Regions from separate parts of the Gottfriedia acidiceleris genome, predicted to be linked through region 1. Evidence: riboswitches for the same ligand, from Rfam matches in the RefSeq annotation. Region 1 holds a riboswitch; each other region holds the start of a gene.

The links. Region 1 has a riboswitch for S-adenosylmethionine ahead of mtnK (S-methyl-5-thioribose kinase). Riboswitches for the same ligand answer to the same signal wherever they lie in the genome.
Region 2: it holds a riboswitch for S-adenosylmethionine, as region 1 does, so the genes downstream of both, MY490_RS16490 (LLM class flavin-dependent oxidoreductase) here and mtnK (S-methyl-5-thioribose kinase) in region 1, are expected to answer to the same signal.
Region 3: it holds a riboswitch for S-adenosylmethionine, as region 1 does, so the genes downstream of both, MY490_RS19560 (methionine ABC transporter ATP-binding protein) here and mtnK (S-methyl-5-thioribose kinase) in region 1, are expected to answer to the same signal.

The regions. Positions count from the first base shown of each region.
Region 1 covers NZ_CP096034.1:2,819,973-2,823,905, reverse strand. Annotated here, with positions in the region: gene MY490_RS13395 (pyridoxal phosphate-dependent aminotransferase) at 1-1,072, opposite strand, end outside; gene MY490_RS13390 (carbon-nitrogen family hydrolase) at 1,216-1,998, shown strand; SAM riboswitch class I at 2,062-2,220, shown strand; gene mtnK (S-methyl-5-thioribose kinase) at 2,292-3,467, shown strand; gene mtnA (S-methyl-5-thioribose-1-phosphate isomerase) at 3,474-3,933, shown strand, end outside.
Region 2 covers NZ_CP096034.1:3,478,689-3,482,621, forward strand. Annotated here, with positions in the region: gene MY490_RS16485 (ATP-grasp domain-containing protein) at 1-290, opposite strand, end outside; gene MY490_RS16490 (LLM class flavin-dependent oxidoreductase) at 306-1,355, opposite strand; SAM riboswitch class I at 1,501-1,607, opposite strand; gene MY490_RS16495 (Ger(x)C family spore germination protein) at 1,761-2,852, opposite strand; gene MY490_RS16500 (GerAB/ArcD/ProY family transporter) at 2,849-3,933, opposite strand, start outside.
Region 3 covers NZ_CP096034.1:4,118,008-4,121,940, forward strand. Annotated here, with positions in the region: gene metQ (MetQ/NlpA family ABC transporter substrate-binding protein) at 1-742, opposite strand, end outside; gene MY490_RS19555 (methionine ABC transporter permease) at 765-1,433, opposite strand; gene MY490_RS19560 (methionine ABC transporter ATP-binding protein) at 1,435-2,448, opposite strand; SAM riboswitch class I at 2,588-2,698, opposite strand; gene MY490_RS19565 (hypothetical protein) at 2,776-3,138, opposite strand; gene MY490_RS19570 (thioredoxin family protein) at 3,338-3,661, opposite strand; gene MY490_RS19575 (ribonuclease M5) at 3,677-3,933, opposite strand, start outside.

The DNA of each region.
Region 1 (3,933 bases):
ATCCATTTCCAGGAGCGACTGCAATGTGAGCCTTTTCAAGTAATAGATCAGCAAATTCCTGTGAGGTAAAGCCTGATGGGATTTTTAACCATGCAAAAAATGAACCTGCTGGTGCAGTTACTTCCCATCCAATTTCGTGACAACCGCTAATAAATACATTTCTACGCTCTTCATATAGTTCCAATAGTTGTTTTACACTTTCTTGAGATTCAGTTAGCGCAGCAGTGGCAGCTTCTTGAACAGCAGGGAAGATGCTAACATAAAGATGATCCTGTAATAGATTAATTGCTGAAATAACCTCTTTATTTCCAACTGCAAAACCGATTCTCCAGCCAGCCATATTATAAGTTTTAGAAAGGGTATAAATTTCAATCCCGGATTCCTTTGCTCCTGGCGTTTGAAGATAACTTAAAGGTTTTTTGCCGTCAAAACCAAATGCACCGTAAGCAAAATCATGACAAACGGTAATTTGATTATTTTTTGCTAGCTCAACAGTTTCTTTAAAAAATTCTTCTGTTGCTATAGCTCCTGTGGGATTATTTGGATAATTAATAAATAATATTTTACTAGCTTCCAAAACATCCTGAGGAATTAATTTATAATCTGGTAAAAATTGATTTTCTTCAAGTAATGGAAGCATGTATGGAACTGTTTTTGAAAGAGATATACCAGATAAATAGTCTGGATAGCCTGGGTCTGGAACTAAAATTGTATCTCCTTCGTCACATAAACAAAGTGGTAGCTCAACTAATCCAGCTTTTCCACCGAATAATATGGCTACTTCTTCATCTGGGTCTAAATCAACATCATACTCTCGTTTATAAAATTCTACAACAGCATTTTTTAAAGAGCTCATTCCTCTAAACGGAGAATAACGATGAGTTAATGGGTTCTCAACAGACTTTTGCAATGCTTTTATAATATGGTCTGGTGTAGGTTGATCTGGATTTCCTTGACCAAGATTAATGACATCATGACCATTACCTATTGACTGATTCACTTTTTGGACTAGTGAAGCAAAAAATTGTTTTGGTAAATTGTTTAATAGTTTACTATGATTCAAGTTAATCACTCCAAAAATATAATAAAATTAATTTGAATAGATCGTTTCTTAATCGAATGATTTTCATGAACGACTGTTGCAATAACTTTCACCATCATATATGCTCGATTTAAAAATGTCTATAAAATTTAGAATAGGGTGAATAAATTGTGATTAAAATTGCGTGTATTCAATCTGACGTTATTTTAGGTAAATCAAAAGCTAATTTAGAAAAAATGAAAACTCAAATAAACGAAGCTGTTAAAGAAAATGTCCGTATAATAGTATTACCAGAATTATGGACAACAGGCTATTGTTTGGAAGAAATTGGTTTGCACACAGGAGAACAAGAAGCTGTTATTTCTGAACTTCAGTCCATCGCAAAATTAAATAACGTAATATTGATTGCTGGTTCGTTCCCAATTGCAAGGGAAAATGGTGTTACGAATACGTTATTTGTTATTAGCTGTACTGGCGAATTAGTAAAAACTTATGATAAAGTTCATTTGTTCCAGTTAATGAACGAGCATCATTATCTACAATCAGGTGAAACAGATGGCCTTTTTGAAATTGATGGATTAACGGCTGCAGGTTTTGTTTGCTATGATTTGCGTTTTCCGGAATGGATTGGAGCTCATTCCCAAAAAGGTGCAAAAGTTTTATTTTTCGTTGCCGAATGGCCAATTCAAAGAATGAACCATTGGGAAATCTTATTAAAAGCAAGAGCAATCGAAAATCAGTGTTATGTTGTTGCTTGTAATCGAGTAGGAAAAGATTTAGCAAATACATTTGGTGGAGGATCAATGATCATTGACCCTTGGGGAGAATTAGTTACTAAAGGTAGCACGAATGAAGAAATCGTTTTTGGCGAAATTGATCCGAAAAAAGTCGATGAAATACGTGGTACAATTCCTATTTTTGAAGACAGAAAAGAAGAAATTTACAAAAAGTTTTAAAAAAGTAATTGACAAATTAAAAAACGATAAACTAAAATACGATTATAAAATCAAATATGCGAACTCTTATTTCGAGTAGGCGGAGGGATTTGGCCCGACGATGCCCAGCAACCGACCGTAATACCATTGTGAAATGGGGCGTATTGAATACGCCTGAGCTTAAATGCTCAGTAAGGCACGGTGCTAATTCCAACAGAAAAGAAATTTTCTGGTAGATAAGAGACGAAAGCCAATTAGCATTGCCTCTTTTCGTCTCTGAAAAGAGGCTTTTTATTTTGCAAAATTCAAGGGGGATGAATTTAGTGACTGTCATTGAACGAAAAGAATATAGACCATTAACAGAAGCAACTGCAATTACTTATTTACAAAAACTTGGCTATTTTAAAAATGAACTATGTGAATGCATAGAAATTGGGGATGGGAATTTAAATTTAGTATTTAAAGTTAATCCAGTAGGAAGCGAGAAAGGGTTAATTATTAAACAGGCTCTACCATACGCAAAAGTTGTTGGTGAAAGCTGGCCACTTACTTTAAAGCGAGCTACGATCGAGAGTAATGCGACAAAAATATACAATGAGTTAATCCCGTTACATGCACCGAAAATTTTAGAACATGATGAAGAGCAAGCCGTAACTGTAATGGAGGATCTTTCACACTTACAAATTTTACGAAAAGGTTTCATTGAGAAAAAAAGCTATCCGTTTTTAGCTGAACATATCGGTGAATTTTTAGCTAAATCATTATTTTTCACTTCAGACTTCGGAACTTCACCAGCTAAGAAAAAAGAGCTAGAGTATCTTTTTAATAACCCTGACTTATGTGATATTACAGAAAACCTTGTTTATACAGATCCATTCTTTAACAGTGAAACAAATAGTTTTGAAGAAGAATTAACAGATGAAATTCAAGGACTATGGAATGATGCAGATTTACAAATTGAGGTTGCGAAACTAAAATTAGATTTTTTATCGAAAAAAGAAGCTTTATTACATGGTGATTTACATACGGGAAGCATTTTCGTATCTGAAACTGAAACCAAAGTAATTGACCCGGAATTTGCATTTGTCGGACCGATCGGATTTGATTTAGGGCAAATTCAAGCAAATTTGCTTTTTCAACTTTTCAGCCGTACTGAACTAAAAGACGAAATTATTGAACACATTTTAAACATTGAAAAAGTGTTTAATGAAACATTTATTCGACTATGGGAACAGCATAGTGTTAGACCATTTAACCAAAAAGCTCTGATTAAAGAAAAATTAGAAGGTTATTGGGTGGATGCAATTGGGGTTATTGGATGTGAATTAATCCGAAGAAGTATCGGTCTTGCTCACGTTGAAGATATTGATTCATTAGAACATAATCAAAAAATAGAAGCAAAGAAAAAAGTCTTAAAATTCGGAGTTTATTGTATAAAAAATAGATTTACTATTAGGAATATTGGAAATTTACTTATTGGATTGGAGTAATAATCGATGACTACATTACAGCAAATACCTGAATCATTACAATGGAACGGTGAAAGTTTAAAAATTTTAGACCAAACTAAACTACCAACGGAAATACACTATTTTGATGCAACGACATTATTAGATGTACGTGAAGCAATCGTAAAATTACAAGTAAGAGGAGCACCAGCGATTGGTTTAGCAGCTGCATATGGACTTTATTTAGGTGTTCGAGAACTTGAAACTGAACAAATTGATGAATTTCATCAACAAGCAAGATTATTAGCGGATGAACTAATTAGTGCTAGACCAACTGCAGTTAATTTAGCATGGGCCGTTGAAAAACTAATTGGATCAAGTAAAGAAGCAGTGACTGTATCCGAAGCTAAATTAATCATCATGGAAGAAGCGATTAAATTACATGTAGCAGATGAGGCAACTTGCAAGGAAATCGGAGAAAATGCTTTAACATTATTACATGACGGAG
Region 2 (3,933 bases), 660 kb from region 1:
ACCTTACTAACTTCTAGCTTCAAGGCATTCGTTCCATTTAAAACCGTACGACCATGCGCTTCAAGCCAAGCTAATACTTGCCCAGTAAATTCAGCAGCAAAACGATGATCACGTGTATGAGAAGAAGCACTCATTCGGCTATAAAAGATCCCTTCTGGTGGTTCTGTTGATAAATCTACCGTACCTTCATCTAAATGCCATTCCTCATAAGGAACTCCAAGCTCCTCTAATCTTTTTGTTAAATGGATTGTCCACTCACTGTTTTCATGTATTACATATACCTTACTCATTTTAATATCCCCTTTCTAGCTTTTTATTAAACTACGTTTTTGTTCTACTAATGGCATAACCTGCTTTGAAAAGCGTTCCATTTCCTCTAGTTGAGGTGAAAATTGTAATAATAATAAGTCTAAGTCAGCTTCTTCATATTGTAAAATTCGGTCTGCAATTTGCTCTGGTGTCCCTACTAGATTTGGTCTTAGACCACGATTTGAAACTGAGTAATCTTGTAATTGTATTTGTTGCTCTAATTGTGATTTTGTCGTGAAGTCTTTAAAGCCAGCATAACCGCTTGAATCTTTCACAGTCGTAATTTTTTCAAGCTCAGCCAAAGCCTCTTCTTCTGTATCTCTACAAATAACATAAGCAGCCATACCGAAAGAACTTAAAGGTGCATTGCCAGTTTGTTCACGACGTACCTTCATATCTGTTACTTTCTGTTTAATTTCTTCAACTGTTCCACCGTGCATCACATATGCGTCACATTTTTCAACAATTGTTTGCTTGCCTTTTTCACTTTCACCACCTGCATAAAGAATCGGATTTGGTCTTTGAACAGGTTTAGGAGCAAGCTTCGTACCCTTTAAATCATAAAATTTTCCTGAATAATTGAATGTTTCTTCTGTCCATAAGCCTTTTAAAACATCAATAAACTCCTCTGTACGAGCATAACGATCATCATGTTCTGTAAAAATACCGCCATATTGACGAGCTTCTTCTGCCCACCATGCAGAAACTACGTTTAGCGTAAAACGGCCGTTACTGATTTGATCGATATTAGCAGCCATTTTAGCTGTTACGGCTGGATTATGAAAACCTGGACGAATCGCGGTCATAATTTCAATTTTTTCCGTCACTGCAGCAAGTGCCGCTGCTGTTGACCAGGCTTCAAGTGAATCATGCTCTGGACCTTTAATATCGTTTAAATATAATTCAGCGATTAAAGTAGTCGAGTATCCCCATTTTTCAGCTGATTGAATGACCTCTTTAGCATAATCAAATGTTGGTGGCATGCTTTCGTCATCCACATTACGTAACCATCCTCCAAAAATCGGTAACCAAAAACCATATTTCATTTCTATTCTCTCCTTTATCATTAAAATTATCTAGTTTTCTCATTGGTTAAGTTGGGATTATATTTGTTTAACCTCCTGCGTAAATAAATAAAAAATAGAAAAAGCCTCCTTCATTCAGAAAGAGGCATCGGAAACAATTGTTTTCGACTTATCTATCAGAATGATTTCATTCTGCAGGAAGTGGCACCGTTCCTTAAAAAGGAGGTTGCCGGACGTCATAGGGCCTGATCCCTCGGTCACTCTCGATAAGTTTGAATTATGTAATTTCTTTAACTGAATCTTAAATCCTAGTAAACAGATTGTCAATAATGGAATTTAAACATTTTTATTAAGACAGCGCTTTCATTGTTGTATTTATTAGTAAAGATAAAATTTTATAATTATTTAATTAACATTCAATCGAAGTTAATACATAGTACCAGTTCCCTTTAAGTTCACTTCTGATTTTACTCGAAATTCAAGTTTCGGATAAATTTCTTCCCACTTATTTATTTCTTTTTTTGTCACTCCGTATTTTGCTTGAAAGTTTAACCCAAGTCCAAGTGGATCAACATTTAATTCCTGTAGCCGTTCTAGAAATTTTTTTGTTCTTGAGCTCATAAATATTGATGCTATTTTCTCATACTCTTTCAATTCTCTATTTTGATGTATTGATTTTTTAGATTCCTCAATAAATCCTTTTACCTTTATATGAACGTCTACATATGGCTTTTTATTTTTGGGCACAACGATTTCCATGTCAGTTTTCGTATTTCCAGCACTTACGTAAAATTGATTTTTTCCTTTTCCAACATTAATTAGTGTTGTTTTTTCTGGATTTAAAAGCTCATTAAGTAATCTTGTTTCATCGCGATTTAATACAGCTTTAAATTTTGTTCCTTTAAAAACTGCGGAAGTATTAATTTTAAAGGAACTATCGAACGGTTCAAGAATAGGTAAATATGGATCTATACCGTTTTCCTTCAATCGCATATAATAATCATTAAGTATCTCTGTCATTACATATGGTGACCTATTTAATTCTTCATTAAAAGCTAACACAACAGCGTTACCCGCTAATCTCTCTGATTTAACCTTCCATGATAAAGCTTCTTTTGCAGATGGTTCTCCTACAGCTACATAAGCAACTCCTTGAATATCTGGCCGTTTAATAAACCACTTCATCAAATCAATTTGGTTTACAACTAGTAGCTCTTTATCGATAGCGATTATCCTACAATGAGCAAAATCCAATTTTTTATCTACTAAAGATTGGATTATTCTAATTGCCTCAGAAACTGAAGTTGATTTTTGAGAGATAATTTGAAAATTAGACCTTCCTGCTCCAACTTGTGCTGAAGGGATGGCTAATTTCACTGACACAAGGTAGACGCCATTTTCATCTGTTTGATCGATTCCTATGCCTACGACAAAAAAACGTTTATCAACATCGAGTAATTGGCAACCAGACATAAAACTTAATTCCATAATTAACAATAACGTTAAAATACGTTTCATGCTCTTTGCCTCCGAGATAAGAAAAAAATTAAACCTACTAATATGACTTCAGCAGGAAAACGGATATTTTGCCATATTTTAATAAGATCAAATAATTCTCTTTCGTTAGTAATCATCTGCAAAATCATCGTAAGGACTCCAAAAAATAGTAAGATCATATATCCATAAAATTTCCTTTTTTTAGCAGGTTTCAAATTATAATTAAAGAACATTCCTTCAAATAGTTTTAAACCAACATGCCATGTTAATATGCCAAAGAGCAGTGATAACAAAAGGAATATATAAAGCATCAAATATAGCACTCTTTCGATAAACCCATATTCCATCCTAAGAGAATCAGTTATGAAAATCCAAGGAAACACTACATCATTAACTCCTTTAACACCTAAAAAAGCAATTGGGACGAAAAATGTAAAACTAATTACAATCAATCCGATTAAAGGTAAAATCCACAAAAATCTAACAACCTTTTTAGTATCAAGATAACGATTGAGGATAACTAGATTTATATAGCCTATAAAAAAATAAGTAGAAGCCGAAAGAGAGCTATAATTAGGCATTTGCCAAAAGTAATGGAGTATTCTTTTAATATGGACGAAATAAAAATATTTGCTTGCCATAGCTTTATAAACAATGAAAAAAACAATTGGAGTAGCTATAAGAACCATTATTTCAATAACGTTGAGTATTGATTTTGTATGATTATTTGCTCCAAAAATAACAATAACTAGAAAAAAAACTAAAACGTATTTCATATTCAACTCAGTAATTAAATACAGTACAGTTATATAAGTGAAAGAAATTAATACAAAAGCCCCGGCAGCCAACCACATTACGCCTAAAAATGCTAAGTAAGTGTTTTTTAAAAGCTTGGGTAATCTATTGTTAAAAATTTCGGGCAATCCTTTATTAGGAAATTTACTTATTCCAATCGTAAAAAAGTAAATAAAAATTCCACCAACGAAAACACCCAACAACATCGATATAAGAGACCCATTAAAACGCTCGCCAATTAAAACCATTGGTGCATTGATAATAATGTTCAACATCATTGTTAACAGTACAGTATAGTAAAAGTGAC
Region 3 (3,933 bases), 1.3 Mb from region 1:
CAAGCTCTTTGATTTCTTTTTTATCTTTGTCACCTTTACGAACAGCGATAATGTTTACATATGGAGATTCTTTACCTTCTAATGCAATAGCATCCTTCATTGGGTTTAATCCAGCATCAATCGCGTAGTTTGTGTTAATTAACACTGCATCGCCTTCATTGTTTTGATAAACTTTTGGAAGCATTCCAGCGTCTACATCAGCTTGGAATTTTAAGTGTTTTGGATTCTCAGCAATGTCTTTAATTTGAGCTGTAGTTGGATCAATTCCAGCTTTAAGTTTAATTAAACCTTCTTGTTGTAACAAGCTTAACATACGACCATGATCAGCTACTGAGCTACTCATGATAATTTTAGCTCCATCTGGTAGATCATCTAAGCTCTTATATTTTTTAGAGTAGACTCCGATTGGCTCGATGTGGATCCCACCAGCGTTTTCAAATTTATAACCATTTTCTTTCATTTGAGATTCTAAATATGGAATGTGTTGGAAATAGTTTGCATCTAATTCTTTCGAAGCTAGTGCTTTATTTGGTAATACATAATCTTGGAATTTAACAATTTTTAAGTTAATTCCTTCTTTTTTAAGGATAGGTTTAGCTTGTTCTAAAATAACTGCGTGAGGTACATTTGATGCACCAACCACTAATTCTTTATTTTTATCTTCTCCACCTTTATTACATGCTGCTAAAGATAATGCTAAAACACCTGCTCCTAAAATTCCTACGATTTTTTTGAAATTCATTGTCAGTTCCTCCCTTATATGATTAAGCTCTTTTATCTATTTTTGTTGTTACTAAATCACCAATAAATTGAAGAATGAATACGATTAATAAAATAATTACTGTCGCAACAAGCGTTACTTGGTTATTAGAGCGTTGGTATCCTTCCATAAATGCTAAGTTACCAAGTCCACCACCACCTACTACACCAGCCATTGCTGTATAACCAACAATTGCAATTGTAGTAACAGTTAAACCTGAAATAATTGCTGGTAATGCTTCTGGAATTAATACTTTTACGATGATTGTAAATGTGCTAGCTCCCATTGCTCTTGCAGCTTCGATAACACCTTTATCAATTTCACGTAATCCGATTTCGACCATCCTTGCATAGAATGGTGCAGCACCAATAATTAATGCAGGTAATGCTGCTTTTGCTCCAAGCATAGAGCCAAGTATAAAGATCGTAAATGGAATTAATAAAATAATTAAAATGATAAACGGTATTGAACGAAAAATATTTACAAACGCTGCTAGGATTGTATTAAAAAATTTATTTTCAAGAAGCTGATCTTTACTAGTTAAAAATAAGAATAAACCTATTATTAGTCCAAAAATGAACGTTGCAAGAGCAGCGATTACTGTCATGAATAATGTTTCATGAGTAGCTAAAAGCATTGCATCCCAATCAACATTCGGAAAAAGTTGTGTCATCTTATGCTACCTCCACTTCAACTTGTTTTGATTCTAAGTAAGCAATTGCCTCTTTGATGTTATTTATGTCTCCAACAAGTTGAATCTTCATTGTCCCATAAGAGCCTTCAGCAGTTTGAACAATTTTTCCTTGCAAAATGTTAATTTCTATATCAAAGTGCTTAACAACCTCAGAAATATGAGGTTGATCTGCTTGACCATTTTTAAAGGTTAGCTTATAAGTATTATCCTTCCCATCACCTTCAGAAATTACTTCACTGTCTAATTCTTCATCATTGCCTTTGATTTGCGTCACAAATTTCTTTGTAATTGCTTGTTTAGGACGAGTAAATACATCAACAACATGGCCCTCTTCTACTACATTTCCGTTTTCCATTACAGCTACTCGTTGGCATATCTTTTGAATTACATGCATTTCATGAGTAATTAGGATAATTGTAATACCAAGCTGCTTATTAATATTTGTCAGTAAAGCTAATATTGAATCTGTTGTTTCAGGATCTAATGCAGAAGTTGCTTCATCGCATAAAAGAACATCTGGGTTATTAGCAAGTGCTCTTGCAATTCCGACACGTTGCTTTTGACCTCCACTAAGTTCAGAAGGATAAGCATTTTCTCTTCCTTCAAGACCTACAAGTTTAATTAATTCTTTTGCACGATTAATGCTTTCCTTTCTTGAAACTTTAGCAATTTCAAGTGGGAAAAGTATATTTTCTAATACTGTTCTCGACCACAATAAATTAAAATGTTGAAAAATCATCCCTATTTTCTGTCTTGCTTTTCTTAACTGACTTGATGAGCATTTAGAAATCGATTGACCATTAATAATCACTTCACCCGATGTAGGTGACTCAAGTCCATTTAGCATTCGTAATAGCGTACTTTTCCCTGCGCCGCTATATCCGATCATGCCAAAAATTTCACCCGCTTCGATCGTTAACGAAACATTTTGTACTGCGGTAACTGTGCCCTTTTTACCTTTGTATGTTTTACTTACATTATTTATTTGAATCATACACTTGATCTCCTTTCAAAACATTCTAACAACTTATCTTTCAATTTTTTGTAAGTAAGTACTTTTTTAGTCGCATAAAACAAAAAAACCTTTCAACTCACATGAGCAGAAAGGTTTAACATACAAAAAGTATTCCTTTCTCTCATCTCTCAAAGCATATGCTTTGCAGGAATTAGCACCATTTCAATGACAATCATTGACGGTTGCTGGGTTTCACAGGGCACAGTCCCTCCACCTCTCTCGATAAGAGTTAACTTACGATCTATTAAGTTGTTTAACGCAATTTCTTTAACGTAAGTCCAATTCTACAAAGTTAGACACTAGTTGTCAACAATTTTCTAAAAGTTTTTTTTCGTTATTAACACTCGTATATTGAAAAATTGTTTCCATTAGTAGTAATAATCGATAGTTCCCTTCAAAAGAAGCATCACTTAGTTTTATTAAGAGTCCTAACCTTTGCGAACCTGAATTTAGATATTCCCATCCATCTTTTGAAAAATTAACTCTAAGTTGCGGAATCGAACGATCAATTATCTCGATAAAAGGAGCCTTTTTACTTAACTTTATATACACTTTTTCATTTAGACAGTTAAATTCTACAATCCTTTCTTCGATTGGCAAAATAATTTGCAAATATTCTTTTTTTATAAATAAGTTTCTAGCTTGTCCAATCCACTCCTTGATTTCCATAATAAACACCTCTTCCGGATTCTTTAATCTTATTTTCTCATAGATAAGAGGTGTATTCTTTATAATTCGCTCGACATTTACCTTGATAATAATCTATATTTTAATTTTATTTCTACAGCATTCAACTCATTTCCCGAGAAATATGTCTAATATCTGGAAATATTTTAAGCCAAATAAAAAGAGTGCAAATAGTATGCACTCATCGTTTAATATATAAATTATATTTTTTTAACAATTCATGTAAATATGGTACAGACTGGAAAGCGTAAATTTTTTGTTTCATTTCCCCATTTTCAAAAATAAGTAAACAAGGTACACTTTCAACCTTCCAGCTTTGAGCTTCTTCCACTATTTCATTAATATTCACCTTACTTAGAGGTAAATTTGGCAGAATCTCATTTACAATTTCTAGCATTTTAGAAGCGACTTGGCATGTACCACACATTGCGGTATAAATATAAATAACTGTCGTCTCTTTTGATTGAATTCTTTGCATTATTTCATTCTTTGTCCATTGCTGCATAATCTTTATTCCTCTTTAATTTGTACGTAAATAATCTGTAAATACTAAAATATCTGCCCCTAATAATACACTAGCTAAATGTTGACTCGGAGCTGTTGCCACTTCACGATAACTTCTATCAATGTACAGATGCTCTGCCTGTGGAAATTCTCTTTTCAAGAGTCTTCTAAGCTTTTCACCAGCCTCATCTGCATCTACTAACACATAGATTTCTCTTAGATCTAACATTTCAGCAAGCTCATCTAGCTTTGAAGTACCAACTGTACCATTCG